3 regions of the Sporosarcina sp. FSL K6-2383 genome follow, and region 2 is predicted to be linked to each of the others. Evidence: riboswitches for the same ligand, from Rfam matches in the RefSeq annotation. Region 2 holds a riboswitch; each other region holds the start of a gene.
The links. A riboswitch is a leader RNA that binds a small molecule or an ion and turns the genes downstream of it on or off. The one in region 2 is predicted to bind S-adenosylmethionine.
Positions count from the first base shown of each region.

Region 1 (10,816 bases), 190 kb from region 2:
GTTCTACCTGACCAGCCTGCCGCAGCTCATCCAACTAAAGGCACTTCGATTGACGTTACGGCGTAAATCGGCCACAGACATGCATCTCCCGTAAATGGGGTTGCATGTTTTTTAATTTTACTTAGTAGGAAAGTGATCCTACTAAGTGAAATTAAAGCCTCCGGCGGATGCCACAGATTTTCAGGGGAATTTATCGAGCTTGCTCGATAAAAATCTGGGCGCACATACGTATGAACGTATGTGATTGAGCCATCCTAAAAATAAAAAAGGATGGATTTGCATGGAGAAATATAAAATGTACGTATCAGTCGTTCATCAGCAGGTGTACCATTATCCCGATGATTCGCCATGGGAATATGAAGTGAATGTCACGGAAGAATATATTCCAGTATTCCATAGATTATTCCATCAAGTAGACCGATTGGAATTTCGCAACTTTTTAAGAGCGCATTTGCCATATATTCCGTATCACTATGATCAGGATAATCACGATATTGACACTCGGACGATGAAAATTTATGCGCTGATTCATGAGTTTACAGATGACAAGTCAAAGCAGTTTATTGAGAAGCTACCGTATTTTCGTTAAACTAAACGAAAGGACGTGATGGCGATGTTAACATTTAATGATATAAACGGTGGGCGTGTTGAGTTGACATTCGGGGATAATTATCTCGGCATGGAGGCTCGGCATGTGCTTGTCGTATTAAAATATAATGGGAAGTGGCTACTGACGCGGCATCGTGTTCGGGGTATTGAATTTCCAGGTGGCAAGGCAGAAGAAGGGGAATCTATCGGGCAAGCTGCTATTCGTGAAACGATAGAGGAGACGGGTGTTACGATTACAGATCTTGTAAAAGTCGCTGAATATGTCGTGTATAGTGATAGCACATTTTGTAAGGCGGTCTTTACGGGAAAAGTTACTGAGGTTGATGAACAGCCGACACTTCATGAAACGGAAGGCGCTTTATGGCTAACGAGTGAAGAATTGAATCAATGTACTAACTTGAGTTTTCATATGAAAGGGACGGGTATGGAAGCAATCAGAGAGTGGGTAGAAGAGCATGAAGCATGACGGCACAATTGTTCATCGAAGACCGTATCCCTCGCCAAATCCTCATATCGTACTTGAGGAGATTACGTATTGGTCGGGAGGCTTTCGAGTTAAAGGGCTGATGGCAGAGCCAATTGCTGAAGGGGATTATGAAGGGATTCTCTATTTGAGAGGCGGCATGCAGCATGTGGGGATGGTTCGTCCCGCGCGTATTGCACAGTTCGCGTCGCAAGGATTTGTAGTCTTTGCACCTTATTATCGTGGGAATCGTGGTGGTGAGGGGCGTGACGAATTTGCGGGAGCCGACCGTCAGGATGCAGTGAATGCGGTTGATGTATTGAAACAGCATCCAAAGACGAACGCAGAAAGAATTCACTTATTTGCCTTTTCCCGTGGCGGTATCATGGCATTGTGGACAGCCATTTTACGGGATGATATAACATCCGTCGTTACATGGGCGGGCGTGTCCGACATCGTTTTTACATATAAGGAACGCAAGGATATGCGACGCATGATGAAGCGGGTTATTGGTGGAACGCCAACGAGTATGCCAGATGCTTACCGTGAGCGTACGGCATTGTTCCATACTACTGACATTGATGCACCTGTCTTAATTATTCATGGTATGGAGGATAATAACGTATCCTTTCACCAGGCGTTGTTACTAGAAAACGCGCTTCGGCAACAGCACAAAATCTACGACACCTGGTATTTTCCGGAGTACACGCACTTCATCCCACCTGTGATGAATGCCCAGCTGGTTCGTGATTTATGTATGTGGATGAGGGGGCAAGAATAATGAAAAAATATGTGTACATTGCACCGCAAACGATTAGTACAAAAGAAAAGTCAGGATTTCCACAAGATGTTTCATTTTGGCAGCCACTATGGGCAAAGTTTTCAAGGAAAGCAACAACGATGGACATTCATTGTTGGGCGGTAGAAAGCGAAGTTCGGGTGCAACTAGGTGCACGTATGAAGGAACTCGGGCAAGTTCCTGGAACAGAGACAATCGCATTTCAAACAGAGCTTACAGAGGAAATAATTGACTGGATGTCTGTAGAATCATTTGATATACATGGTGGGCTAAAATGGTTTACGATTTTCCTATATGATGTATTAGGGGAACTAGTTTGTACAGTAGAACACTATGGGGGAGAAATCGTTTTTTACCCTCAAAGGGATGCAGAAATTGACGAAGTAAGAGCATTTTTTAAAGGTAATCTTATTTTTCATATATTATAAAGATAGAAAAACGGGATAACACAGTTGAATGTGTTATCCCATTGATTGATTATTATGAAATAGGTCCGCCCTTAAGAGAAATATCTTTAGAAACGGTACCGAATTTCTTAAAGTTTTCACGGAATAAATCCGCCAATTCATTTGCTTTTACATCATAAGCAGCACCATCAGTCCATGCGTTTCGTGGGTTCAAGACTTCTGCTGGAACCCCTTCGATAGCGTTAGGCATTTCAAGGCCGAATACATCGTTTGTCGTTGTTTCAACATCGTTTAATTGTCCTGCAAGTGCAGCACATACCATTGCGCGTGTGTGTTTCAGATCCATACGTTTACCGACTCCGTATACGCCACCAGTCCATCCAGTGTTGACAAGGAATACTTGTGCGCCATGCTCATCGATTTTCTTACCAAGCATTTCTGCGTAAACCGTTGCAGGAAGCGGTAAGAATGGTGAGCCGAAGCATGTCGAGAAGGTAGCTTCAGGTGACGTAATGCCACGCTCCGTTCCCGCAAGCTTCGATGTGAAACCGCTTAGGAAGTGGTACATGGCCTGTTCTTTTGTCAATTTCGAAATCGGAGGCAACACGCCAAATGCGTCTGCAGTTAAGAAAACAATTGTTTTCGGATGACCTGCGACAGAAGGATCGACGATGTTATCGATTGCTTGAATTGGGTATGCCGCCCGTGTGTTTTCAGTTAATGAACCATCATTATAATCAGGAATACGTGTGTCTGGATCGACAACAACGTTTTCTAAAACGGAACCGAAACGGATGGCTCCAAAGATTTCAGGTTCTTTTTCTTGTGATAAATTAATGCATTTTGCATAACATCCGCCTTCCATATTGAATACACCATTGTCAGACCAGCCATGCTCATCATCACCGATTAGTTTGCGGTCTGCAGATGCGGAAAGCGTTGTTTTACCTGTGCCAGACAGCCCAAAGAACAAGGCGACATCTCCATCTTCACCAACGTTAGCTGAACAGTGCATAGGGAGTATGTCACTTTCTGGAAGCAGGTGGTTCATAATAGAAAAAATTGATTTTTTCATTTCACCAGCATATTCAGTTCCACCAATTAAGACGATTCGTTTTTCCATTGAAACAATGATGAATGTCTCTGAATTCGTACCATCAACTGCAGGGTTTGCTTTAAAGGTAGGAGCGGATAGAATCGTGAATTGCGCCTCATGATTGTTCAATTCCTCTGCTGATGGACGAATGAATAAGTTATGAACGAACAGATTATGCCATGCGAACTCATTGACGACTTGAATAGCTAGGCGTGAGGCCGGGTCAGCCCCTGCAAATCCTTTGAAAACGAATAGCTCATCATTGACTTTTAAGTGGTTAATGACTTTATTATATAATGAATCAAAAATTTCAGAAGAAATCGGGCGGTTTACGTTGCCCCAATCAATTTTGTCTTTTGTAGATGCTTCTTCAACGATGTATTTATCTTTAGGGGAGCGACCCGTATACTTGCCAGTTTGTGCCGTGATCGCGCCATCGGCAGTCAATTGCGCTTCTCCACGTGCTGTTGCCTTTTCAACAAGCTGTGGAACAGAAAGTTGAATTTTTACGTTTTTACCTGAAAGAAGATCTTTAAGCTTGTCGCTCATTTTCGCTGATATCATAGTCATCTACCATCCTTTTGATATAGACCCATTCAGTGGGTGACATCTTATTTTTAATTAGTATAACACATTAAGAATAATAGTCTATACTAATTCAAACTGCAACTAATTATATGCAAAACATCAAAATTAATTGACATAAATCGATAATTTCCGTAACATGGATAGATGAACGGATACTCTTATCCCGAGCTGGTGGAGGGGTCAGGCCCTATGAAACCCGGCAACCTGCAATGACCATGTTGTCTGCGCGAAGGTGCCAAACCTGTAGCAAGGTATTTATCTGGATACAGATAGATATTTTGGATGATAAGAGTGAAAGGTGCTTTCGAAATTATGCCCTTCACTTATGTAGTTAATACTGAGTGATGGGCTTTTTATATGAAATTGCCCTTTATCCTCGTGTATAGAGCTCGCAGTGGCTTGTAGTTCCTTTCCCTATAGGAATTGGGACTCTACATGGGACATATGAGTACCGTATCAATCTCGTAGGATATAGGAGGAACCAACATGACAAATCGTCGACTATTTACATCAGAATCAGTAACAGAAGGACATCCTGACAAAATGTGTGACCAAATTTCGGATGCTATTTTAGATGCAATTTTAGCAGAAGATCCAAATGCGCGTGTCGCATGTGAAACAACGATTACGACTGGGCTTGTCCTAGTGGCAGGGGAAATTACGACAACGACTTATGTGGATATCCCAAAAGTAGTGCGTGAAACAGTGAAGGAAATTGGTTACACACGTGCGAAATATGGTTTTGATTGGGAAACATCAGCAGTCCTTACGGCGATCGACGAACAATCAGCTGACATCGCTGCGGGCGTTGACCAAGCACTGGAAGCGCGCGAAGGGTCTATGACAGACGAGGAACTTGAAGCAATCGGTGCAGGTGACCAAGGTTTGATGTTCGGTTACGCTTGTAATGAAACACCAGAATTAATGCCACTCCCAATTAGTCTATCGCATAAACTATCACGTCGTCTTGCACAAGTGCGTAAAGATGAGACGCTAGATTACTTACGCCCTGATGGGAAAACGCAAGTGACAGTTGAGTATGATGAACAGAATAACCCAGTTCGAATCGATACAATTGTCATTTCAACGCAACACCATCCAGAAGTGACGCTTGAGCAAATTCAACATGACATAAAAGAAGTTGTCATTGACGCGGTAGTCCCAGCGGAATTGATTGACGACAATACGAAATACTTCATTAACCCAACAGGCCGTTTTGTCATTGGTGGACCACAAGGAGATGCGGGTCTAACAGGCCGTAAAATCATCGTGGACACATACGGTGGATACGCACGTCATGGTGGCGGCGCGTTCTCTGGAAAAGATGCAACAAAAGTGGACCGTTCTGCTTCGTATGCCGCTCGTTATGTGGCGAAAAACATCGTCGCAGCAGGCCTTGCAGATCGTTGTGAAGTCCAACTTGCTTACGCAATCGGCGTAGCGCAACCTGTATCGATTTCGATTGATACATTCGGAACAGGCACAGTAGCAGAAAGCAAATTGGTAGAGCTTGTACGCGGATTATTCGATCTTCGTCCAGCCGGCATCATCAAAATGCTCGACCTACGTCGTCCAATTTATAAACAAACAGCTGCATATGGTCACTTCGGCCGTACAGACATTGAATTACCATGGGAGCAAACAGATAGAGCTGCTGCTTTGAAGGAACAAGCGGCGCAGTAATTGTAAAGAAAAAAGCACAGTTAGCGGGGACGAACCCGTTTGCTGTGCCTTTTTTTATAGATAGGAAAAAATCATTTCAATAAATTAGCTACGGTCCTAAGGAATTATTGAACTATATCCTTCCCTTAGGGATGTCAATCACCATAACCTAGGCTACTTTATGGAAGGCGCCTATGCCTGATTTATAAAGTTATTCATATGTTCATCCTATAAAGGGGACAGAAGTCATCACTTCTTCAGGTAGATAAATCGTAAGTTGCAAACCATCATTTGCCGCAAACTGGATGGTACCATCCAAACCTTTAACCCTCTCTTTAATCCCAATAAGTCCACTGAACTGTAAGGAGCGATGCTCTAGTTGGCTAACGTCCAGACCTATTCCATTATCAGAGTAAAATAAGTGTATATGATTATTTTCATGCGTTAATAACAGCGTGACTGCTGTAGCTTGTGAATGTTTCATCGCATTTGTCAGTAGCTCCTGGGTAATGCGGTAGAGTGCAATGACAGACTCCTCTTGTAACAACTGATTATCGAAGTCTTTATAAGTGAATTGAACATGGAAATTCGCCTGCAAATGAATTCTTTTAATCAGTTGCTCAATTGCTTGAATGAGCCCGAACTCCATTAAAAAGGGAGGTGATAATTGATTGCATGTTTCCCGTGTCGTATGAATGCAATCGAGCACTTTTTCACGTACTGCATAAATTTCTGTGTGTACATTATTAGATAAATCTTCCTTGAGAACACTTTCTAATCCTCTGTTAATAACTATTAACTCTTGCAAAACTACGTCATGTAAATCACCAGCTAAGCGAACTCTTTCTTTTTCCGTATAAGAAAATAAAAAGTTGGATAACCACTTTGAAGAATAAGCATCATTCTCTTTTAAATGATGTAGCTCTTGGATGACATTGTCAATCGTATACTGGTTCGTCAATAGGACATGACTATAACTTGCAAGTGTTTCTAACCAAGTTTGTTCAACTGGATTTAAACTCGTTCGGTTATTCTTATCGCTACAAAACAGATAGAATGAAGTATCTTGATTTTCATGGATCAATAAACAAAATCCACGCTTCAGAAAAATAATGGAACCTATCGAGGAATGTTTACTTACTAATAGCTCTGTGAAAGGTTCAACGAGCATAAAGGAATTTGGATCATCCATATGAATGGCTTTGGATGTTTTATTTAACTCGAAATGGTGTATGGTCTTAATTTCAGGAATAACTTTGTGGATTTCATCTGTAATGGTTTCTATTAATTGTAAGTAAGATGAATCATTTCTAGCCCTTTTAAAGTAATGTTGTAGTTGTTGTTGAAAGTTTGAATTTGACTGACTGAATCTCGATGTACTTTTGAAAAACATCGGGTTTTTAAGCGTGAAAATGAGTAAACAAATGCCTGATACATAGACTGAATTTAGTATCTTCTGATCTAAAGAAGTGGCAGTTGTGATGATAAAGAAAAGAAACCCTGCCAATATTGAAAATAAAAAATCTTTTTTTAACCAGTGTAAGAGGAAATCAATATCAATTATGTGTTCCTTACGAATCAAATAAAGGATTGTAAATGGTAAAATAAGAAAGAACATCAGTGTGATCTCAGGATTAATAACTGAAAAACCAAATACTAAGTCAAGAAGGACATACAAAAAAAGAAATGGAGAAAAAGAAAGGAAAATTCCAACTAGCAGTACTTTAATAGTTGGGCTTGATGCTGACTGTCTATTATTATAATAGGTCATAGTTAACATGCTAATAATAACAATGACTGTCACAAGAAAGAACAAGAGCAATACATTGTCGATAAATGAGTAATAGACATTTGAGAGCTCATGTGTCGCAGCAGCTCCAGTCAAACATAAGGAAATAACATAAAACCAGCGGATACGCCATTTGAAAATTTGTTTTATTCGTAGACTTGTAAATAAACCAGTAAGGAGATGCAATAAAATCACGGGAGATAAAACAAGAGAAAAGGATATGATAATCCTTGCTAATAAATCTCCCCTGGAGGAAGCACCTGCGCCTACATAACCCAATCCAAATACCAAAAGAAAATAGGATAATAATACAGTGAGATTGTTTTTATCTCTATGCCTAGTGATGATAAAACTTAAAACAAGGCAGATAATAAATACAATGCTTGGGAAAAATAAGTAACTCATATTTTCTTTAAATGAATAGTGTTGTGTCAATACTTCCGTCTGAATTTCTGTACCATGTTTAAATTCAACCTTTTTTACTTGCTCAATCTTCGTATATTTTTTAAAGGTGAAATGGTCTTCTGGTCTTTCGCCATTGATTTTTAAGATGACATCATTTTTCCTAATTCCTGCTTCAAATCCAGCTCCATTTTTATCAACATTTGTAACGATAAATTCCCCTTGATCATTCATGTTCACTTTTGTGTGGAAGTAAGGAAAGTTAGCTGAGATGTAAATGAAATAAATAGCTAACAGTAGAGAAAAAAACATTGGAAATATCTTAGTATAGAAATACTTGGTTGATAATTGCAAAGGAATTTATTTCCAAAATACAGGTTCACTTGTGACTTCTGCAGTAAGAACATCAACCAATGCTTTTCTATCCACATCATTTTCTAATCCAACAAAACAAATTTTTTCATTTAAAAATAATGGAATCAGAGTGGGATTTTGGGTAAGGTATTGAATGATTTTAGACATAGTATGGTAATCTCCTTTTTAATTGGTTTTGAATAAATGTGTAAGTTTTTCTTTGTACATATTATCAATGGGAAGAGAGTGTAGTTGGTCTAATGCAGCTAACTGATGTTTACGCAAAATGACTTGTGCATACATCATCGAACCTGAGTCAAATAGTATTTCTTTGACTAATTCTTTTTTCGTTTGAAGCTCATCGAATGATACTGTTTCTTTATAATAATATAGAATATCTGATTCTATATTATTATCGAATAAGTAAAGGATAGGAAGTGATTTTTTTCGTAAAAACCAATCACTTTTTTCAACGGATAAAATATCATTCAAATCATTTTTTATTTGTTCTGCAATGCCTAATTGTATACAGTAGTTTTCAACGATATCATGATACTGTTCTGTTGCTAAACTCGTTCCAATCAAACTAGCCATCGCAACAAGGGAGCCTGCTTTTTGAGCAGTGATATGCAGATATTGTTCTTCTGTTTCAATACTATTTAAAATATCACCATGCTGACCGTTAATGGACATAAGATTTAAACGGTCAAAATATTTCCAACCATCATTCGGAAATTGAATTTCATGCATTATTTTTGAACTTAATTGCAATAAACCTAGTGCTAGATTCAATGTTAAAGCGGTATCCCATGTACTCCATGGGGTACCAAAACTATCATCATCTTGTAAATCATCAAAAAGATCGAATGACAATATGAGTAATTCCACTGCAGCAGCAGCCTGTCCAATAGCAGAGGAAGTGCCACCAAACATTTCGTGGTGTAGCAGGGTAAGCTCCCCAAATAAAAAACCTTCTTGTTTCTTATGCCTAATGGATTGGATGGCCATGTCATTTAAGTTACTTTGATGAAAATGGTTATGGACTTCTTGAATCATTCGTTCTTTGATGTTGTAATCAGATAAGATAACCCTCTCCTTCACTTCGTGGTAATTATACTTGCAGGAAATTATAACCACTAAATATGGTATAATTTTCATTATATAATACATTTTAAATAATGGAAGCAAATAAAAGTATTTATACTAGGAGATGTGAGATGGAAAGGATTTTAATCGTAGACGATCATATAGCAGTGGCGGCAGGAACAAAGCTAATGTTGGAGAAAGAAAAAAATTTTCAAGTGGAAACCGCAAATAGTGGAGATGATGCTCTAGACCTTATAAAGAAAGCGAGTTTTGATATATACATATTTGACTTGAAGATGCCAGAAATGAATGGTCATGATTTGGCTAAGAGAGTGATTGAACTAGATCCTCTAGCCAAAATAATCATTTATACAGGGTATGAGCTCGAAGAATATTTCAATTCTTTAATTGAAACGGGTATAGTAGGTTTTCTCAGTAAAACAGATTCAGAAGAACAGATGATGAAGACAATACGAGGTTTGTTAGAGAATGATGCGGTCATTCCAATTCACCTTCTTCAACAACTAAGAAAAGGGAATAATCTTTTTCAGACGATGCAAATGAAGACAAATCTTTTAACTGAAAAAGAATGGAACATTCTTGAACAAGTAGCGCACGGAAAAACAAATATAGAAATAGCTGATGCGATGTTTCAGAGCCCTAGAACGATAGAATATCATTTATCAAGTGTGTTTAAAAAGTTAGAGGTAGATTCAAGAACAGCAGCCGTTGTAAAGGCAAGGGAATTGAACAGTATTAGCATAGACTGAGTATCATTCATTGTTGTATTTGCGAAAAATATTGCGGAACCGCGCAACGAAAATTGCGGAGTTCCGCAATTTTTTTTGCTGATTATTGCGGGAAACTTGCGGTGTGCAATTTGAAGGCTTGTGTTAAGGTTATTTGTAAGCAGCTGCTATGATGTATTAGGAATTTATATTTGTCCTCATACTGGTTTGATGGCCATCAAGATTAGCAAACGCTCAAAAAGTGTCTTAAACTTCATTTTCGTTTTTTACGTATGACAAGAACGGGAAGGAATATCAAGTACGCCTTAGAATCACTGGGCTTAAATCACTATATTTAGGTGCGAAAGTTGAGTTATGCAGGAGTTGTCATAATAAAAAACGGGAGGAAAAAAACATGAAAAAATTATTAGGAACTTTAGTAATTATCTTGTCCTTTTCCTTAACGACAAGTACGCTGGCAAGCACGCTGGAAGTTACAGATAATCTAAAAGATACTAAACGTCAAGATGAGTATAAGTATACTCCACCTACAAAAGAGCAAAAAGAAATTGAATTAATTGTTATTGAAGCAGACATGGAAGCAAGAGATGAAGCATACATTGAATTAGCATCTATGTATCGTACATTAAACGGCGGTTATCTCGAAGACACAGTAGAATTCAAAGATACTATTCAAGCGAAAATAGATGAAAAGATCGAAAAGTACGGCATTAAACGGGTAAGTGAAAATGAATCAGATTTGGGAATTAGCCCAATGGCATCACCTCCTGTAAGCGAGATAGCTATTAATAAACCTGTCATTTATCAATCTT
Region 1 is NZ_CP152017.1:3,044,844-3,055,659, reverse strand. It holds gene MKZ10_RS15285 (putative motility protein) at 1-66, shown strand, start outside; gene MKZ10_RS15280 (transposase) at 281-589, shown strand; gene MKZ10_RS15275 (NUDIX domain-containing protein) at 614-1,075, shown strand; gene MKZ10_RS15270 (prolyl oligopeptidase family serine peptidase) at 1,065-1,853, shown strand; gene MKZ10_RS15265 (hypothetical protein) at 1,853-2,299, shown strand; gene pckA (phosphoenolpyruvate carboxykinase (ATP)) at 2,352-3,938, opposite strand; SAM riboswitch class I at 4,118-4,254, shown strand; gene metK (methionine adenosyltransferase) at 4,449-5,645, shown strand; gene MKZ10_RS15250 (ATP-binding protein) at 5,848-8,049, opposite strand; gene comX (competence pheromone ComX) at 8,176-8,337, opposite strand; gene MKZ10_RS15240 (class 1 isoprenoid biosynthesis enzyme) at 8,356-9,327, opposite strand; gene MKZ10_RS15235 (response regulator transcription factor) at 9,387-10,025, shown strand; gene MKZ10_RS15230 (hypothetical protein) at 10,399-10,816, shown strand, end outside.
Region 1: linked by a shared signal. The riboswitch ahead of metK (methionine adenosyltransferase) and the one ahead of metA (homoserine O-succinyltransferase) in region 2 are both predicted to bind S-adenosylmethionine.

Region 2 (10,816 bases):
CAAACGTAGATATCTATTATACAAATAACTTTATCGTATTTAAGACTGCTAACAGTTCACTTTATTCGAGGTTAATAGAAGGTAGCTTTCCAAACGTCCAAGCCCTAGTACCTTCAGAATCAAAATCTACGATAACAATTAACACGAAAGGACTAATGGAGGGGATTGACCGAGCTTGTGTATTTTCGACTGAATGGAAAAATAACAACGTAAATTTAAAAATTGTAGATGATGCAAGAATTAAAATAGCATCAAATGCTACAGAAGTTGGAATGATTGAAGAATATCAAGAAATAATCCAAATTGATGGTCAGAACGACATTCAAATGACTTTTGATGGTCGCTTTATGCTGGAGGCATTGAAAGGGATACAAGAAGAAAACGTAACAATAAGTTTTGGTGGCATGATGAAACCAATTGTAATTAAGCCACAACATAGCGGGGCTTGTTTGAACCTTATCTCGCCGTTGCGGACTTATTAAAAAAGCGAAATTTGTAAAAAGTTTAAGAAGAATAGGTGGTCGTTAACAATGAATAAAGCAGCACAAATATATTGGGATGAATTTTGGAAGGGCAGTGAAAAACCAACATCTGTCACTGCATGGATGTTTGGCGGTATACCTGATGAACTTGCACAGCTTGTAATTGATGGAAAAAAGACAGCGACGTGTTCAGGACATGTAATCTATGAGTTGGAGAATGAGCCACTGCCTGAAATAAATGACTACAGCGTTGTTTTAAATAGTGAAGAACAGCCGGTTGCCATTATTAAAACGGTTGAAGTATCGCTTATGCCGATGAATCAAGTGTCGGAGGACTTTGCGATAGCTGAAGGTGAAGGACCTTATGAAGATTGGAAATCAGCTCACGTAACATTTTTCACTGGTGAATTACAGAGTCATGGACTTGAATTTTCGGAAGACATGCTTCTTATTTGCGAACGATTTACGCTGATTGACGTAAAGAATAAGTAAAATAGAAAAAGTGCATGTATGTAGCACTACGAAATAGGAGTGGGAACAGTGATGTTGATAACAACGTTAGAAAGTTATCTCGATGGTAGAATATCGGAGTTAACACCAGAAGTTAGGCAAGAAATGTTAAGGGAAATTGGAAATTCGGATGGTTATTTACGTGACAATCTAATTTATAAAAGCTTCGGAAAGTTGATTTTTTCGGATCAATTAACTCCGCAAGAAATCGATGCATTACTCGAAGTCGTCATAGGGGAAGAGTACCTATGCTATAGGCTTGGGGAGTCTGGAACGGATTCCGTTTTTACACGGTCCTTTTCTGCACTTGCCATAGCAGCGATTATCGAATACGACATAGAGAAAAAAGTTGTGCAACGAGATCTTGTGCAACACACTGTACATAATGTCATTCACTATATGATGGAAGAAAAAGATACACGCGGGTTTATTGAAGGAAAGGGATGGGCGCATGCTATTGCACATGGCGCGGATGTCTTGGACGCCTTAGCAAAACATCCCTTCCTTAAAAAAGAGGACATTAGCCAAGTTCTTCACGCAGTTCAACATTGCCTGTGTAAGCAAGTGGATTATTTGGATGAAGAGGAGGAACGGCTGGCGAACATAATCGCTTCCTTACTAGAGCACCAGAATGCTGAACGGGATATCCAAGCCTGGATGGCAGGGTTGACTGGAATGGTCGAAACACAATTGGATGAAAATAAAGGGTCAATTGACGCCTATCATACTAAACGGACAGTAAAGAATTTCTTGAAAGCTGTGTATATCATGTTGAACTCAAAAGAAATCGGCGTAGAGAGTAACAAGGACATTTTTCGAGTTCTAGAAAAATGGATGTACATTCATTAGGTGTTGCCTAATGATTTTTTCCTGATAATAAACATAGTATTGAATGAAACTACATATATGTCAGGAAAGGTGGAGGTCCATGTATTATCCTTATGTTCAGCAATTCACGAGCCAGCAACGCCGAGTTATGACTGTTACGGGAATTGGTAGCCTGTCAGTCGCACCAGATACTGTTCAAATTCAGTTGGAGGTACGTACGGAAAATAAACAGTTGAGTCAGGCACAACAGGAAAATGCTGCTGCGATGAATCAAGTGATAGCAGCATTATTGCAATTAGGAATTAGCAGAGAGGATATACAAACAGTTTCTTATAACATTTTTCCGCAATATGATTTCGTAGATGGCCAGCAACTATTTAGAGGATATGAGGTTACAAATGCAATCACTGTTAAAATCACTACTATTGAACAAGCTGGAAATGTAATAGATGTGGCTGTTCAAAACGGGGTGAACAACGTCTCTAATATTCAATTCATGGTAGAGGGTGAACAATTGCATTATCAACAAGCACTGAGCCTAGCGTTAAAGAACGCTGTTGCAAAAGCGCAAACAATAGCGGAAACGATGCAACTTCAGCTTGATCCTACACCGATTAAAATTGTTGAGGAGCATAAGGCAGAATCGGTAACACCTCGGATGTTTGCGGCAAAAGAAATGAGCGGATCTACACCGATTGAACAAGGGCAAATTGTGATTAGTGCCACGGTAGAGGTACAATTTCAGTATTGAAAAAAGGGAAGTGATACCATGCTATATCGCAGAAAAATATACATGATTGAACCGACAATGTACGAAACGTTTACACACTTTTTTCACACTTATTTGCTTCCAAACCAATTGACGCATGGTGCAGAGTTTATTGGACGTTGGGTTAACGAACAACAAACGGAAATTATGGCGATGTGGGCATATGTAGATAGGGGGCACTATGAAGCGGTGGATGCTGCAATCCGTGCTTCGGATCTGCATACAGAAGCACAAGACTATCGGAAAACATTGCCTTCATTATTCTTAACATCAAAAGAGGAATTTTTCACGTCTGCAGGTATGTATGGGCAATCGAAATAATATTTCTATTAATTGCTTGTAAGGGGGATTTTACATGGGATATATACAAGAATTAAGAAAACTTGTTGGTCATCGTCCTCTTATTATGCCAGGTGCTAATGTGATTGTTATAGACAGAAACAATCGACTACTGTTGCAATTAAGATCGGATAACAAGAATTGGGGGTTACCGGGAGGCTCCATGGAACCGGGAGAGACGCTAAAAGAAGTAGCGAAGCGTGAGTTATTTGAAGAAACTAATTTGGTTGCCAACAATTTAACGTTGTTCAATGTTTATTCTGGTAAAGAATTTTATTATAAATATCCGCACGGTGATGAGGTTTACAATGTCATCACTACTTTTATCTGTACGGAGTATGAAGGTGTCATGAAGAAAGATGAACATGAAGTGTCGGATTTAGCGTTTTTTCATTATGATGAGCTCCCTCCCACACTAAATCCACCTGAAATTCCAATTATAAATGAATTTATTACTATTTATTGGGAGGAATGAATGGCATGAAAGAGTATTATTTCATACGAATCAAAGCCTATTTGGAAACGTATCGTCATGAATGAATTCTCTTGGGTAGGAAGTAAAAAGGATTACGTTGATGAACGAGATGTTCAATGGATGAATCGTGTAGCGGTAGGACGTTTTGGCGGTAATTCTTCGGCAGGTCAAACAAAAAATGAGGACGGTTGTATCGTCTGGCAGACTGATGACTGGGAATTTGCAGTTATTCTCGATGCACATAAAAGTGCCGAAAGTGCGGAACTTGTCATTCGTACATTCGAACAATATAAAGAAGGCTTGTCAGAGATTTTATCAATGGAAGGCCCTCCAAGGTTTAAAAAATTGGAAGACAAGTTGCTTGGAATTTTTCAATCCGATGAACTTTTGGCTGCATGTAGAAATGTCACAGGAGAAACGGCTTGCCTTGTTGTCGTAAGGAAAGATAACTATATATGGTGGTTTTCCGTCGGAGACTGCTTGGTCTATCTATTGCATCCAGAATTAATTGCCCTTAACCAATTTCAACTGAATCAAAGGCAGTTCTTCGAGTGGATTGGACAAGTGAATACATTTGAAAAAACGGTTCCATGCTATACATCTGGGACAAGGGAATTGAGAAAAGGGACAAATATCATTTTCATGACAACAGATGGTTTGTTAGAATGTCCAGGTGAACCTTTTACAAATCCACAAAATCTGGTAGAAGTGTTAAATGCAGAAGCACTCGATGAAAGTATATCAAGGATGTTGATGGAGATTGAAAGGCGAAATGTAAGGGATAGCACGACAATTATCTCTTGGACTGTCGAGGTAGAAAAGGAAGGTAGCATTCCAAGCGATAATGAGGGTGAAGCCCAATGAAGGAAATACGGCCTGTTTCAGATTTGAGAAATAGTATTGCTGAACTATATAGAAAGTTAGCTGAAGCTGAAAGCGAAAGTGCGAATCCGATGACCCGGAAAAAGACTCATCAAGAAGTAATGAATCGCTTGCGAGGAAGAATAAATGAATATAGAAATTAAGTGGAGAAAAACATGCAACCAATCGAATTAAATAAAGCCGTCCTCCGTTATATAAGATGACAAAAAAATACCCCGCACGAGCCTCATTGCTGTGCGGGGTATCGCCTTTTTCATGGTAGGTTAGGTGCTAACATCGCAAAAAATGTCTTACTTTCTTTTCCGTTCGTTTGGAATCATGCGCTCTCGCATAGGCTTGAAATTGCTCAATTCTTCAAACTCACGTGCCATTTCTTCTTTCATATCGCCCGGTTGAATCTTTTGCCTTTTCGGCGTTTGGGGTAATGAACGCGAATTCTTGGTGCTACCTTGTTTGTTATCTCTACCCATGAAAAAAACTCCTTTCAAACATGTAGTACGGAGTTAATATGGCCTGAAGTGATGAATTTATTCTGTAAAATCGGACGGAAGCTGCGACTTATAATTATTCAAAAAGTAAAAAGACTGTTTACAATATAAAGTTTAAGCGTATAATTGAATCTAATTGAATATTCTTATCAAGAGAAGCTGAGGGATATGGCCCGGTGAAGCTTCAGCAACCTCTGACATCGTCAGAAAGGTGCTACCTCCAACAGGACTTTTGTCTTGAGAGATAAGAACAAGAGCCTAAAGCTAATCCTCTTTTCTTATCATACAGAAAAGAGGATTTTTCTTTATGTTCAGCATACATACTAAATAGAGAAAAGGGAGAGATAAACGATGCCAATCAACATACCTAAACAATTACCAGCCGGTGAATTATTGAAAAAGGAAAAAATATTTGTCATGGATGAGGAACGTGCAACTACACAAGATATTCGACCGATAAATATACTTATTTTGAATTTGATGCCAGAGAAAGAGCGCACAGAGTTGCAACTTTTACGCTTATTAGGCAATACACCACTACAAGTTGACGTAACGTTTATGAATATGGCAACTCATGAATCGAAAAATGTTAGCAAGTCTCACTTGGACAATTTCTATTCAACATTTGAGCATATTAAGCATCGTCGTTTTGATGGCATGATTATTACAGGGGCGCCAATCGAACATCTCCAATTTGAAGATGTGAATTACTGGGACGAAATGAAGGAGATTATGAACTGGTCAAAAGAACATGTGACATCGGTACTACATATTTGTTGGGGCGCACAAGCGGCATTGTATCACCATTATGGAATTGACAAATTTGATTTGCCTAAAAAATGCTCGGGCGTATTTACGCACCGTCTATCTGATCCGACAATCAATTTGGCACGTGGATTTAACGATGAATTTAGAGCGCCACATTCACGTTATACAGCTGTTTCTGTGGAAGAAATTGAAAATGACCCTCGCTTACATCTACTTGCAAAGTCTGAGGATGCCGGTGCATTTATTATCATTTCTAACGATAATAAACATATTATGATTACCGGTCATTTTGAGTACGATGCAACAACGCTTGCAGAAGAGTATGCGCGTGATTTACAAAAGGGTATCGACATTGATCCACCGGCGAATTATTTCCCGAACAATGACCCGAGCAAAGAGCCATTAAATACGTGGCGCTCACATACTCATCTGCTCTTCTCTAACTGGTTGAATTATTATGTTTATCAAGAAACACCTTTTGTCTGGGAGTAACTACGTGCTAACCGCTTTGTCGCCATTTGCATAAGATAGTATGACAAGGGGGCTTAAGTAAATGGGGTTATTTATTAACAGTCAAAGTCACTCGGATGTTTTCAACAATGATGCGAATCTCGTCGAGCATAATCAAAGTCATTCGAAAATAGATTCATTAACACAGTGGATAGAGGAGCAGAAGGAAGCAAATGCTACGCTTAATCGCCATATGAACGACCTTGAAATGATTTTAAAACAACAAAAAAAAGCACAGTCAAATCAATTGGAAACAATTCGTGCTGGTTTGAATGAATTACAGGAAAATGAAATACAACGTGAAAAACATGAAAACGATGTTACGGGGTCGTTAGTGAAGTTGGATGATAAACTTCAAAAATACCACCAAATATTAGTGGATCAGCAGGTAGTGAATCAGGAATTCCAGATGCAAGTTAGTGAATCGTCGAAAGAAATGGCTATTAAATTGAATGGACAATTGAATCAGCAACAGCGAATAGTAGAGCAGATTTCAGAGCAAACGAATTCCCAGGAAGTCATCATTAGCAGACTGGATCATCAAGAAGGCTTAACTGAAAAGATACTCAGGCAATTGGATCATCTACGAGGTGTTTTTTACGAGCGAACTAACTTCTTAACAGAAAAAATAGAAAGTAGCTATACGATGACAGCTTCTCATTTAGCAAAACTTCTGACGAATCCTGAACAACCAATGACACACTTTTGGATGAATCCAAAGTCAGAGCAGAAACAGAAAAAAGTTGATTGAAATAGCATTCAGAACCGTGAGGGAATAGGTTTTATTATAAGAAAGCACTGAGTACACTTCATGTACTTTGTGCTTCTTTATTTAAAAGAAAGGGATGGCGTACATGGAAAAATGGCAACCCAAAAAACGTATTCAATGGAGAGAAATGGTACAAGAAGATTGGACAGATGTACATAAATATTCCTCGATGGAAGTAGTCAGCCAATACCAACCATGGGGACCAAACACTGAAGAAGAGACCTTGTTTTTTGTGGAAACTGTACTACTGGATGCCAAGAAAATTCCGCGTAGACGCTTTGTTTTTGTGGTTTTTGAAGAGAAAACTGCCACAATGATTGGCTCAGGAGAATTAACTATTAGAGACACTGTTAATCGTGAAGGGGAAATCGGATACATTTTCCATCCAGATTATTGGGGGCAAGGATATGCAACTGAAGTGGCACATTTACTTGTGAATTTTGGTTTTAAAGAATTAAACCTACATCGAATCTACGCAACCTGTGATCCTAGGAATGGTGCTTCCGCAAAAGTGTTGGAGAAAATCGGAATGGTGAAAGAGGGGAGACTTCGTGAAAATCTACTTATTAAAGGTGGCTGGCGAGACTCGTTTGTTTATGGCATATTAGAGCATGAATGGAATTCATAATTTATGTTTTAAAACATTATTCATTGTAATTATTAATAGCATTAACAAGGCACATATCCCTCCCTTACGAATAGAATGTTAAAGATTGTATAATAATTGAAAGGGAGAGAAACAGGTGACGCATCAAAGTAGGGAAGGGCAACATCCATATTGGTCGAATCATTGGCAACACCCACAATACCGCAGGATTACTATTGAACAAGCGATGGTGATTGCCTTGCAGCGTGTACCAGGTCAAGTTGTAAAAGCAGAACTAGATTACGATGATGGAATGTTAGTCTATGAAATTGATATTAGAACAGCAGAAGGTCATAAGTATGAAGTGAAAATTGACGCAAATACAGGAGCCATTCTTAGAGTGAAACTGGATTAACTAGGAAAGCCGCAACGGTAAACGATACCGTTGTGGCTTTTCTCTGCAGTACCAATCTCCCTATTATCTCCATGTATAGCCACCTAGCGATAGTGGAACACTTTCTAAATGACAGGAGTGTGACTACTAATGATGATGGATGAATTATCGAAAATCCATTTTTGGGAAACGTTACTGAGGACAACACTTGCATTTATCGTTTTACTTATTATGGCAAGGATAATGGGGAAAAAACAGATCTCTCAGCTGACATTTTTCCATTATGTAACGGGCATTACAATTGGTTCAATAGCAGCAGAAATTGCTGGGCAAAACGAAACACCGTTTGTGGATGGGATCATTGCAATGATTTGGTGGGCGCTATTAACGTTATTCATGAGCTATATCGCGCTTAAGTCAAAGAAAGCGCGTGTAATTTTAGACGATCAGCCGACAATTGTTATGTATGAGGGCAGACTTGTCGAGGAGGCTATGAAAAAATCACGTCTCCATTTGAATGATTTGAATATGATGTTACGAGAACAAAGTATTTTTTCTATTAAAGATGTTCAGTATGCCATATTAGAAACAAACGGAAATTTAAGTGTTTTGAAGAAGGCGGGTCAAGAGCCGGCGACGAAAAAAGATGTCAATGCCCCAGCACCTGAACCGAAATATATTCCAACCGAAATCATTTCTGACGGGAAAATTGTTAAAAAGAATTTGACTGAGTTGAATTTAACGGAAGAGTGGGTTTATGAACAACTGAAAAAACAAGGTATCGGCAAGGTTGAACACGTGTTTTATGCCGAAATACAAATGGATGGAAGTCTGTATATTCATAGGAGTTCTGAAGCGGAAAAATAAATGAAGAGCGTCATAACTCCGGTTTATGACGCTTTTCATTACTTAAATCACAAGGTTATATATTCTTTTATGGCAGACACACCTGACTCAATTGCAGCTTTACTAACTGCTTCCGCAACCACTTTTACAACCCGCTCATCGAATGGATCCGGAATAATATAATCATCCCTAAGGTCATCTCCATCAATCAATGAAGCAATCGCATAGGTTGCAGCAAGCTTCATTTGTTCATTGATTTCACTTGCACGGACATCGAGAGCTCCACGGAAGATACCTGGGAAAGCAAGGACGTTATTCACTTGGTTTGGATGATCAGAGCGTCCCGTCGCAATAATGCGTACACCATACTCCTGTGCTTTGTCAGGAGACAGTTCTGGATTAGGATTCGCCAAACCAAAAACAATCGGATCGGCATTCATGCAAGCAATTAGCTCTTTTGTCAGTAAATTAGCGACGGAAACCCCTATGAATACATCTGCACCCACCATTGCATCCTGTAAAGATCCCGTTAAGCCCTCAGGATTTGTGATGTCGGCAATTTCATGTTTAGTAGGATTCATGCCATTTGGTCGTCCTTTATAAATAATCCCCTGTGAATCGCAGATGGTGATTTGTGTGAATCCAATAGTTAGAAGCAGTTTGGTAATCGCAATCCCGGCTGCACCCGCTCCATTGACCACAATTTTAACAGAATGGATTTCTTTTTTGACGACTCTTAAAGCATTTAACAATCCTGCTCCAACGACGATTGCTGTGCCATGCTGATCATCATGGAAAACTGGAATTGCACATTCCTCACGTAGCCTTCTTTCAATTTCAAAGCAACGCGGTGCAGAAATATCCTCCAAATTGATGGCGCCAAATGTTGGACTAATTGCTTTAACTATTTGGACGATTTCCTCCACATCAGTTGTGTCTAAACAAATCGGAAAAGCATCGATGCCAGCAAAGCTTTTTAATAACATAGCTTTTCCTTCCATGACAGGAAGTGCTGCTTCAGGCCCGATATCCCCTAAACCCAATACAGCCGTCCCATCCGTCACCACCGCAACTAGATTTCCCTTGATGGTGTACTCGTATACCGCTGTGGGATTTTTGGCGATTTCTAAACAAGGTTCAGCTACTCCTGGAGAGTAGGCCAAACTTAGATCTACTCTATTTTCAAGCGGAACTTTAGACACGGTTTCCATTTTTCCCGTATGAATCCGATGCATCTCTAATGAAGACCGATAATGATTCGTCAATGAACATCCCCCATTCCCTACAGTATTTTATTGAGTAATAAATTTTTACCATGAAATCGAAAATAACACAAGTCAGAAAATTTAGTTGAATTAGAAAGTTCATCTGAGTAAAGCGCTTCCATTCCCTTTGCTATAATATTTACGGTGAATATAAAAATTTGGAAAATAATTTATCATTTGTTTGATTTGTGTTACATTATTGGTGTTTTTGGAGTTATACTACTTATGGAAAAAGAGGATATGTGATGAAAGATATAGTCATTATTAGCCTGTTTTAATCTAATGTGATGAATTTTAGAGGGGAATTATTATTCGATAACGTATTTCTGGAAAAGGAATACGCTATCGAATTTTGGAGAATTATTATGAGTGGGTCGTACTACTATGCCGCGACGACTTAGTTATTCAGATAATCTCCCACTCACGCTGTTCAGCAATCACCTTCAAGCGCGGTTCTGGTCGCACAGCGACAGGATGACCAACAAGCTCTAGAACAGGGATATCGGAAAAACTATCGCCGTAGGCAAAACTATTTTGCCAATCGATATCTTTCCCTGCTAAAGCCTGTTCAATTTTCTCATTTTTCCGGGCACCATGAACGTGGTGAATCGGTGCTTGATAATCGATATCTTGTCCATTGAGAGGGACGTCTGTACCAATAATCGTATCGAATTGTAATCCCTTTGTGACGGATTGTAGAAGGGGAGTGTAAGCACCGGAGACGAGCATTACATGCACGTCGTCTGCAATATGTTGTTGTAATCGCGACAGAACATCTGGATTGAAGCCCTGACGTACTTGATCAGCCAATTCTTCGAAATAATGATCTAGTTCTTCCTTTGACTGTTGTCCGAGTGCATCTAAATAGATTTGCATGGATTGTTCTTTCATTTTAGCTTCGGGAA
Region 2 is NZ_CP152017.1:2,854,309-2,865,124, reverse strand. It holds gene dnaN (DNA polymerase III subunit beta) at 1-482, shown strand, start outside; gene MKZ10_RS14150 (ASCH domain-containing protein) at 531-974, shown strand; gene MKZ10_RS14145 (DUF2785 domain-containing protein) at 1,026-1,841, shown strand; gene MKZ10_RS14140 (SIMPL domain-containing protein) at 1,921-2,571, shown strand; gene MKZ10_RS14135 (hypothetical protein) at 2,590-2,910, shown strand; gene MKZ10_RS14130 (NUDIX hydrolase) at 2,945-3,403, shown strand; gene MKZ10_RS14125 (protein phosphatase 2C domain-containing protein) at 3,461-4,267, shown strand; gene MKZ10_RS14120 (hypothetical protein) at 4,264-4,428, shown strand; gene MKZ10_RS14115 (hypothetical protein) at 4,576-4,755, opposite strand; SAM riboswitch class I at 4,917-5,024, shown strand; gene metA (homoserine O-succinyltransferase) at 5,125-6,033, shown strand; gene MKZ10_RS14105 (hypothetical protein) at 6,095-6,802, shown strand; gene MKZ10_RS14100 (GNAT family protein) at 6,906-7,448, shown strand; gene MKZ10_RS14095 (PepSY domain-containing protein) at 7,564-7,821, shown strand; gene MKZ10_RS14090 (DUF421 domain-containing protein) at 7,951-8,667, shown strand; gene MKZ10_RS14085 (malic enzyme-like NAD(P)-binding protein) at 8,715-9,881, opposite strand; gene MKZ10_RS14080 (HAD-IB family hydrolase) at 10,317-10,816, opposite strand, start outside.

Region 3 (10,816 bases), 1.6 Mb from region 2:
ACCTGCAAGAGATCCCCAACCATTGCGCTGCCTGTCGGATACATCCCTGCACCAGGACCAATGAGTGTTAGCGACCCGAGATGGTCTGTGTCTACTATAATTGCATTATCTACACCATCAACGCCATACAACGGATGGTCCGCGCCAATCAGTACAGGACCTACACTGCCACGTAAGATGCCATCCTCATCTATTGAAATATCAGCAATATGACGATAACGTAATTTCCCCTTCGATGCATCCTGCACACCTTCAGTTGTTGCCCCATCAATGCCAACAATCGGCACGTCTTGCCAATCGGGTTGACGTCCAAATGCTAATGCACTTAAAATCATCAGTTTTCGGAACGCATCCATTCCACTTACATCATCTGTCGGATCAGCTTCCGCATAGCCTAATTGCTGTGCTTCATGCAATGCGGCTTTAAATGGAATTTCTTCCTCTCGCATTTTCGTCAGGATGAAATTCGATGTGCCATTCAAAATTCCTCGAATACGTCGCACACGATCTGCCGGCAACAAGCTCGTAATCGTCCGGATAATCGGTACGCCGCCTGCTGTGGTTGCTTCATAGCGCGCTTGAACACCATGGGCTTCCGCATGTTTGACGAGCGCGGGGCCATGTTTGGCAAACATCGCTTTATTGGCAGTAATGACATGATAGCCTTTGTCAATTGCTTCTATTAAATAGCTAAATGCCGGTTCTTCACCAACAATTGCTTCAAAAATGACGTCGATGTCCGGATTCAACAAAATCTCTTGGACATCAGTTGTAATGACTGTCCCAACTGTTACACGACGTTCTTTCGACTTATCACGCACAAGGATAGACACGATGTCAATCGTATGCCCCGTTTCTTGCCGAATCTCTTCTTTTCTTTCATTTAAAATCCTATAAATCCCTTCGCCTACAGTGCCGAAACCGAGTATAGCGACTTTGATTGACGGCATACCGCCACCTCCATGAATTGCTTAATAATAAGTCCCCATTTGTCGAATTCAGTTAAAAATCCATCCTGCTCGGATTGTGTATTGACGAGAACATAGCTTGAATCTTCAACAAGATGTGCAAACGCCTGAATCTCTTCCGTTGGATAAATCAAATCATTCGTAAATGCGAATGCCACTACTTTTGCAGAGAATTGGCGAGAAGCGTTCGCGATGCCTCCACGTCCACGACCAATATCATGGGTATTCATAGCACCGAGCAGTGTGTAATAACTATTCGGATCAAAGTGTTTTACTAAAGCTGGTCCTGTATACACATCATTGCCGAAACCTATATCACTACCTATCGCCTGCAAGCCAACCCCATACGCACTTAGCGTTGGTGTAGCTGCAATCGGTACGAGTACATCCATATCATCTGCATATAAAATACCCCATTCTAAGACTCGCATACCACCAAGCGAAGCACCAATCACCGCGCGTAGTCGATCTACTCCTAGTACCGTTAGCGCTTTGCGCTCCGCATGTACCATATCCCGAATGGTCACTTCTGGAAATAACTCGTCATAAGGTGCCCCGGTAGATGGATTGATAGATGACGGTCCCGTCGATCCATCACATCCTCCAAGCACATTGAACGAGATGACCGAGAATTGATTGGTATCGATACTTTTCCCTTGACCTACAAGGCCACTCCACCAGCCTGGATTTTTATCCGTTCCAATGGTTTCATGATTTCCCGTCAATGCGTGGCAAATAAGGACAGTTTGTGCCTCTGGTCTACCTATTCTTTCATAGGCTAGCTGAACATTTTCTAGCATAATGCCCGACTCCAATTGTAAGCTTCCAATGTTCACAAATCCTGTCCCCATGCCCGTCACGCTCCTTGTTATTTTATCGGGTATAATTTTATGCTTTGACTGGAACTGCCTTATCAATGGCCTGTGCAAGATCCGCGATAATATCTTCTACCGCTTCCAGTCCAACTGATAGGCGGATCAATTCTTCTTTGACGCCAGCTTCTTCAAGTCCCTCTGCGGATAGCTGCTGATGCGTTGTTGAAGCCGGATGAATAATAAGTGATTTTGCATCTCCAACGTTCGCAACATGCGACCAAATGTTAACATTATCGATCAAGTTACGACCCGCTTCGCGTCCACCTTTAATACCGAAGACGATAATTGAACCAAAACCATTTTTCAAATATTTTTTCGCATTGTTAGCTGAAGGATGATTTTCAAGACCCGTATACGTTACCCACTCCACTGACGGATGTTGCTTCAAATAATCTGCCACTTTAAGCGCATTGGCATTATGTTTTTCCACACGTAAATGTAATGTTTCAAGTCCTTGTAAGAAAGCAAATGCATTATCCGGACTCAAGCATGGTCCGAAATCACGAAGCGCTTGAACGCGTAACTTCGTCGCAAATGCTGCACCCGCTGCATCAATACCATAACGAATACCATGGTACGTTTCATCTGGCTCTGTGAAACCAGGGAATCTTCCTTGTGTCCAATCAAATTTCCCAGAGTCAATCGCGACACCCCCGATAGACGTTCCATGTCCACCAATCCATTTCGTTGCAGAATGAATAACAACGTCTGCCCCAAAATCAATAGGGTTCGAACCATAAGGTGATGGGAATGTATTATCAATAAGTAGTGGAATTCCATTGTCATGTGCGATATTCGCAACTGCTTCAATATCAAGCACATGAAGGCTTGGATTACCAATTGTTTCAGCAAAAATCGCTTTTGTTTTATCTGTAATGGCTGCACGGAAGTTTTCAGGGTCCGTCGCATCCACAAATTTTACGTTAATGCCATAGCGTGGCAGTGATACTGCGAATAAATTATAAGTACCTCCGTACAAATTACTCGCAGCTACGATTTCATCGCCAGCACCTGCTATATTTAAAATCGAAAACGCAATAGCTGCCATTCCTGATGATAATGCAACTGCCGCCGTTCCACCTTCCAATAGAGCTACACGCTTTTCAAAAACGTCGACCGTTGGATTCATAATACGAGAATAAATATTACCCGCTTCCTTCAAAGCGAACAAATTTTGTGCATGTTCTGTGTCACGGAATACGAAAGAGGTTGTTCTATGAATCGGCACCGCGCGTGATCCTGTCACCGGGTCTGGCTCTTGGCCACCATGTAGAAGAAGTGTTTCGGGTTGAAGTTTTGTCATTGTCATTACCTCCAGTAGTTTTTTAGATGGATATTTTTTGAATACGTGCGGAGGCGTCGGGGATATTCTTTTAGGAATAAAAAATAACCCCCTTCGCTTAACGCTAAGAAGAGGGTTACGCTTTCGCTTATTCCTCCTCTTATCTTTCAGACCGTTTACACGAATCTGTAGGAAGTAGCACCTGTGCAAGTTAGTCACTTGCCGGTTGCCGGGCATCGCAGGGCCTAGTCCCTCCGCCGCTCTTGATAAGAGTTTGATTGATTTAGTTTTCCATCTTGTGAAGTAGTATAGGCGAATTCTTAATACAATGTCAAGTGTTTATTGAAAGTTTTTTCAGAAACTTACATTTACTCTAAGATGTTATAATAACGATTATACAAGTTGAAATAATGAATCTTACCAACAACGCTTGGCGCTTTGGGATGCCTCCTGCTGGAGAGCAGACGGAATCAATAGAGTAATTTCACTAGTTTGGGGGAATTGGTATGTGGTTGTGGGTTATAGGAGTGCTACTGTGTGGATATTTAATCGGATGCTTACACGGCTCGGTTGTTGCAACGAAGATTTCAGGAGTTAATTTAAAAGAAACTGGGGTCAAAAATGCAGGTGCTTCGAATGCTACGATTGTGTTAGGGAAAAAGTTTGGTGCTCTTGTAGCAGCGATTGATATTGGAAAAGGTGCGCTGGCTGTACTACTTGTACACTTTTTTTCTGTGAATGCGGAATTGCCGGGAAATGATGTCGCATTACTACTCTTTTTGGTAGGTGCCGCAACAGTCGCTGGACATAACTTTCCGTTTTACATGCAGTTCAACGGCGGCAAAGGAACTGCTACAGTTATCGGCGTTCTACTCGCACTCGATTGGCGTTTCGGTCTCGTTGGTTTTGCGTTGTTAGTAGTCGTAGCACTTACGACTAACTTTCTGGTGTTTGGCGTTTTGATGTTGTACGTGACATTCTTGACCTTGGCATTTTGGTCAGAAGGTTACTGGCCCATCGTCATCGCAATTGTATTATTCATACTTGCGATTTGGAAGCATATCGAAAATTTCCAACGGATGAAAGAAGGTAGTGAGAAGCGAGTTTCAGCAGTGTTTAAAAAGAAATGATTGTCAATGAAAGATTTAAATTATTAGCGTTGACTACAAAATGGAAGGCACTCTGAATCTGACGGAAACAGCATTTCTGCAAATTTCGTCAAAATATGGTATACTAGTTAGTAGACAACTTGTGATCTATCATTTTCGTTGAGTTGTGTTTCGTCTTTTATGCCACGCTTAGGGTTTGACCTAAGCATTTTTTTAATTGATTGAGGGCATGATGAAAATAAACACTAGGGGGAATTCGAATGGCTTTTCCACGCAAGGAAAAAGATGTATCGGATTTTGTCGCAGCGCGCAAAATCGATGAAAAGATTTCGTTTGTCCGTAATGACCATGAAGTTAATGGTACTATTTTTAAAATTCTCGAAAACTCTGTCATTGTGGAGATTTCTTCGAAGGATGCCGAACTCATTGGTGCCGCATCCAATCTGACAGTTGTTGCACACAAGAACTATTCAGTCGTCTGACGATTTTTTTAATTGCCTGCCACTAGGAAGTCTTTCTAGTGGTAGGTAATTTTTTATTTCACGGAAGCTTTGGGCAAACTCGACTACCTAATTTGAAAACTTAGCTACCTTTCAACAGAACTCTATCATTCAAGCAGGATTTTCTTTCCTATTTCTCGAAAGATACTAGTGAAAGGGGTTGCACGAATGATTCAAAAACTATTACTGGCTGCTATTACGATTATGGGGGCTATCTATATCTTCCTCATCCCATCAGATCCAGTCGGCTTCAAGATTTTCATGAAACTGATTCCGATGGCACTTATCATTTTGTTTGCACTAACAACCAGATCATTATTTTCTCGCACATATAAACGTATTGTCATTTTGGGACTTTTTGTTTGCATGATTGCAGACGGCGTCCTCTATTGGTTCATGATTGGACTCATTACGTTTTTCATCGGACATATTTTTTACATTATTGCATTTCGTCATATGGCCCGAAAGCATATGCCCATTTGGGCCGCCATTCCACTTCTTCTGTATGGTATCGGTATGGCCATTTGGCTGGCCGGTTCACAATTCACGACTGGCCAAACCGTGCTCGGCATTGCCATTATCGCCTATATTTGTGTCATTACAACAATGGGATGGATGGCGATTCGTACACGCTTGCCACTTGCCATTGTCGGTGCACTTCTTTTCATTTTTTCAGATTCTGTTCTTGCAATTGACCGATTTGTTTACGCGATTCCATATCGTGATGCACTTGTCATGGTCTCCTATTATGCCGCGCAGGTTTTCATTGCAGCGAGTATCGGTAGTCGGGTTGTAAAGTATTCCGTAAACCGGAACAATCTGATAAGATAGTTGTATCAGATTTTTATCACAGGAGGTATTTTCAGATATGAAAGAGATATTAGTTGAGCGCCTTGTACGGTATGCAAAAATCGACACACAATCGGATGCTGCTAGTTCATCAACTCCATCAACAGCCGGGCAATGGGACCTGCTGCATGAGTTGCAAAAAGAACTCGCAGACATTGGATTGGAAGACATCACGCTAGATGACAACGGCTATTTGTTTGCGACGCTTCCTGCCAATACGGATCGTGACATTCCTGTCATTGGATTTCTTGCACACGTCGATACAGCGACCGATTATACAGGGAAAAATGTCAAACCACAGCGCATCGACCATTATGATGGCACTGACATACGGCTGAATGTTAATACAGTCATGACGGTGAATGACTTCCCTGAATTAAAAAACTACATTGGTCACACGCTCATTACGACAGATGGCACAACGCTTCTTGGTGCCGACAATAAAGCTGGGATTGCTGAAATTGTAACAGCGATGGAATATTTGATTGCCAATCCAGATATTAAGCATGGCAAACTACGTATTGCCTTTACTCCTGACGAAGAAATTGGGCGCGGACCACATAAATTTGACGTCGAAAAATTCGGCGCGAAGTATGCTTACACAATGGACGGTGGACCACTTGGTGAGCTCCAGTATGAGAGCTTCAATGCAGCTGGCGCTACAGTAACATTTCATGGTGTCAGTGTTCACCCGGGATCTGCCAAAAATAAAATGGTGAACTCTATCTTAATCGCCAACCAATTCCAGGCTGCCATGCCGGTAGAAGAAATTCCTGAGAAAACAGATGGCTACGAAGGATTTGTCCATCTTATGAACGTCAATGGTGATACGGAGAAGACAACACTTAGCTATATTATCCGTTACTTCGACCGCGAAACATTTGCAGCTCGCAAACAACTGATGCTAGATACAGTAAACCGATTGAAAAAAGAATATGGGGCACACAGTGTTACTCTCGATATCGACGATCAATATTTCAATATGGGCGAAAAAATTGAGCCTGTTATGGAAATTGTCGATATTATGGCTGATGCGTTCAAAAATCTCGACATTGAACCGAACATCGTGCCTATACGTGGCGGTACAGATGGATCCCAACTATCATACATGGGGATGCCAACGCCGAATATTTTCACTGGCGGGGAAAACTATCACGGTAAATTCGAGTATATCTCTGTCGATAATATGGTGAAAGCGACGCAAGTCATTTTAGAAGCCGTCAAATTGTTTGAAGAACGTGCATAATTATGGACTTGCCGATGAAGTAAAATGGGATTGAGGTCATCATTATTGGCATGGCACTACATAACTTGCGAAATAGAAATTGCCTGTTACCTAATAAAAGGTACAGGCAATTTTTCATCTAGAGTTCAGCACCTAGGAGCTTACGCTTTCGGTGTTTCCTAACGATCATATTCGCCAATCGTTTCGACCGCTTTCTCCGTAATTGATGTATCGATCGCTTTGCTTAAATCGACATCTCCGCGAATAGCACCGTTTGTTTTATACGTATCGTACTGCTTTTTAATATCGTCTATGAACATTTTGCCATCCGGATCAAGTCCAGTGACGTTTACTTTATCCCATAGCGCGGGGTCTTTTAATGCCGTATGTTTCGTCATAATTTCGACCACTTCGTCCTTACCGATGTCTTTAATAAAGGCATCATTATAATCACGAACACCTTTCAAGTAGGCAGACATGAATCGCAATGAAACATCCTGCTCTTCAGACATGAATTGAGGGGAGCCGAGTACCATTGCAATTTGAGATTCAGGCGCATAATCAGTTGCATCACCGAATCGGACATGGAACCCTTGGTCGACACCTTGTGCGATGAGGGGCTCGATATTAAGTGCGGCATCGATTGTTCCGCCATCAATTGCCCCTAGCATACTTCCAAAATCCCCCATGAGTACGAACTCAACATCATCTTCAGTCAAGCCTGCATGCTTAAGCATTTCCTCGTAAATATAGCCGTCAATCGAATTACGTGACGATACCGCAATTTTCTTACCTTTAAAATCACTATACTCTTTTATGACATCGACCATATGATTACCAATGACAAATGTGAAATAGGATTTACCAGGCACGTTATGACCTTTATCAGCAATGATTTTAACGTCAATGCCTTGAGCAATTGCATTAAAGAACGATGCCGTTGAAACGCCACCGGCAATATCCACTTCACCCGCTGCAAGAGCTGGTAGCATATCATCACTGTTGGCGAACTGAGCAAACTCTACCTCAATATTGTAGTCCTCAAAGTATCCCTTTTCCTTGGCAATATAAAAACCAGCACCTGATGCTGCCCCATCCTCTGCAATAACAACTTTTGCTCGTTCGTCGAGTGGCGCCAAATCACCAGATGGATAGTCCTCGGTCACTGTAACCGGCGCTTTTCCTCCTGGCACTGGCTTCGTCGTCTCTTTTGGAGAGCAAGCCCCGACAACTAACGCCACTGCGAATAAAGCCAGCAACCATCCGCTTTTCATCCACTTCCCCATGGAATCTCTCCTTTTCATTCATCTTCCTGCCGAGACCGTTGCACTTCTTTTTGCAGGTGTTGCCATATTTCTACAAACTGCCCTGCCATAACTGGATTCGCCCGAATATCCTCCATTTTTCGCGGACGTGGTAGTTCTACTTTAATTTCCTGAATAATTCTTCCAGGCTGTGAACTCATTAACAAAATACGGTCACTCAGCAATAATGCTTCGTCGATACTGTGGGTAATAAAAAGAACCGTCTTCCCTGTTTCTGACCAGATCGACAGCAATTCCTCCTGCAAAATGAATTTGTTCTGTTCATCAAGCGCAGCAAACGGTTCATCCATCAATAGAATTTCTGGATCATTTGCAAATGCCCGCGCAATGCTCACCCGTTGCTTCATGCCCCCGGACAGTTCTTTTGGATATAGCGAGGAAAACTTTTCAAGCCCCGTTTTCTTCAGATAATACGCAGTCCGTTCCTTTATGACGTCCTTTGGCATATGGCGCATTTTGAGACCAAATGCTACGTTTTCCTCCACGGTGAGCCATGGAATGATTCCTCTTTCCTGAAACACCATCGACTGAAGTGGGCGGTCCTCACCATCTGTCGCAATCGTGAATTCTCCAATACTTGGATGCTCAAGCCCCGCTAAAATACGTAAAAGTGTCGTTTTCCCACAGCCACTCGGACCTACAAGACAGACAAACTCCCCGTCTTCGATTGTTAAATTAATGTTATCGAGCGCTGTGACACTCGCTTGTTTTTTATAAAACGCCTTTGTTAAATTAAGGATGATAATTTTTGTTTTCCTTCCCATCTGTTCACCTCCACGGTAGCATCTTCTTCTGAATTCCTCGGAGCACTAGCGAGAACAGATAACCAAAAAATGAGATGAGGATGAGACCCACATACATTTCTTGGAGTAAGAACGCTTTATACGAAGTCCAGATTAGATAACCGATACCAGACGTAGCCCCCATCATTTCTGCTGCTACAATGGTAAGAAGCGCAATCGCCTGCCCCATCTGAATTCCTTCCAGCATAACCGGCATGGCACCAGGCAAAGCTATTTTCAGGAAAAAGTTCACTCTTCCCGCCCCGTAATTTTTCGCTACATCCAAATAGATGGAATCGATATTAATAACACCGGCAGCCGTATTGATAACGACAGGAAAAAAGACACTTCCCGCAATTGTCACTACTTTCGACAAGTCCCCTATTCCGAAAAGGATGATAATAATCGGCAGCAAAGCAAGTGTAGGGATTGGCATAAGTGCCATCACGATTGGAGAAACAAAATGTCTAATCGGAGAATAAAGCCCCATCAGCAATCCGATGATAACACCCGGTATCACACCGAGTAAAAATCCAACGAAAATTCGGTACAATGACACACCAATATGATTGGCCATTTCACCACTTGCAATCATCCCGAAAAACGTGCTGACAATAGCAGATGGCGGTGGAAAAAAGCGAATATCAAGTATTCCCGTCCTCGACATGAACTCCCACAACAAAAGCAGGAATACCGGCGAGGCGATTGTCAACATTTGTTTTAACCGTTCCTTTGTTTGCCTTTGTTTCCATTCACGTTGTTCAATTTCATATGGATCATATCGCGCAGCTCTGTCATCCCTTTTCAACGTTCACCACCTCTTCATTCAAATAGTATGTGTCTGCCTAAAAAAGTGTGTTGGGCAACCGCGGAGAAACGGCTATCTTCAGCAATTTTGGAGCACAAAAAATCCATGGAGCTTGGAATCTTTATGGATGTCATATGATACTATTTTTCTAGACCAAGTACTCTTTTCACCTATATTTATACATGAATTTCTAGCGAACGGTAGTAAACGTACTCTATACGGTAGTATTCACTCGCTATCCGGTAGTAAAATCAAAAACAGCATTCCCTCCAGCTAAGTTTATCTGTACTTACTGGACTGAGCACTCACTCAACTTGCCGTTTCAATTACATGAACATATACTAAAACCATGACAAACTTAACTGCGGACCAACTCAAACAACTAAATATGTACAGTATCTATACGGAATTGCCTGAGAGAAAACTGTTCACATTCGAAACACTTCTGGATGCTGACCAAATCATAGATGCTTTGAATATTATCCAAGTGGTTAGTGGTAGCCCAAACCAAACCATCGCCGCATCTTACTTCATGCGCCGCCTTGGCATGTTCATTGCCATGCAATTTACTAATCTAGCAACGTACGATGAGGTATGGGACGGAGAGAAAGATCGCCTCGTCTTCGGTGCTAAGGAAGAGTATGGAAAGATAGCCATTAGTTCATTTGCCTTTGCGGAAGATTGGAGATATGTAGAGGACAATGAGCGTCGTGATGTCATCAGGCGCATTTTAGTCGAACAATGTAACGCCGTTATCAAGCAGCTTCGCACTATCGCATCCGTATCCCCCTTGACCTTATGGGAAAATATTTTCGGCTTCCTTCTTTGGCAATATCATGTATTGCTGTCAAACCCGGGTACTGCCGAAGAAGCTTGTGCTGATCTTGATATGTTGAAAGACGATACACTATGGGAAGGCATCGCACCCCGATCACTATTTTCCACCTATTTAAAAGGGCGTGAACCATCTGCGCTGATAAATACTGAAGTACGGACAACATGCTGCTTCTCCAAGGATGTTCCTGGGCTTATGCAATGTGGATTTTGCCCGCTAAAATGAATTTATTTCTCTCGGTAAGATCTATACCAGACC
Region 3 is NZ_CP152017.1:739,818-750,633, reverse strand. It holds gene MKZ10_RS03980 (homoserine dehydrogenase) at 1-950, opposite strand, end outside; gene MKZ10_RS03975 (alpha/beta fold hydrolase) at 908-1,819, opposite strand; gene MKZ10_RS03970 (O-acetylhomoserine aminocarboxypropyltransferase/cysteine synthase family protein) at 1,857-3,146, opposite strand; SAM riboswitch class I at 3,283-3,398, opposite strand; gene MKZ10_RS03965 (glycerol-3-phosphate acyltransferase) at 3,632-4,255, shown strand; gene MKZ10_RS03960 (DUF2187 family protein) at 4,495-4,716, shown strand; gene MKZ10_RS03955 (lysoplasmalogenase) at 4,903-5,565, shown strand; gene pepT (peptidase T) at 5,603-6,829, shown strand; gene MKZ10_RS03945 (ABC transporter substrate-binding protein) at 6,988-8,094, opposite strand; gene MKZ10_RS03940 (ABC transporter ATP-binding protein) at 8,109-8,897, opposite strand; gene MKZ10_RS03935 (ABC transporter permease) at 8,902-9,630, opposite strand; gene MKZ10_RS03930 (hypothetical protein) at 10,073-10,783, shown strand.
Region 3: linked by a shared signal. The riboswitch ahead of MKZ10_RS03970 (O-acetylhomoserine aminocarboxypropyltransferase/cysteine synthase family protein) and the one ahead of metA (homoserine O-succinyltransferase) in region 2 are both predicted to bind S-adenosylmethionine.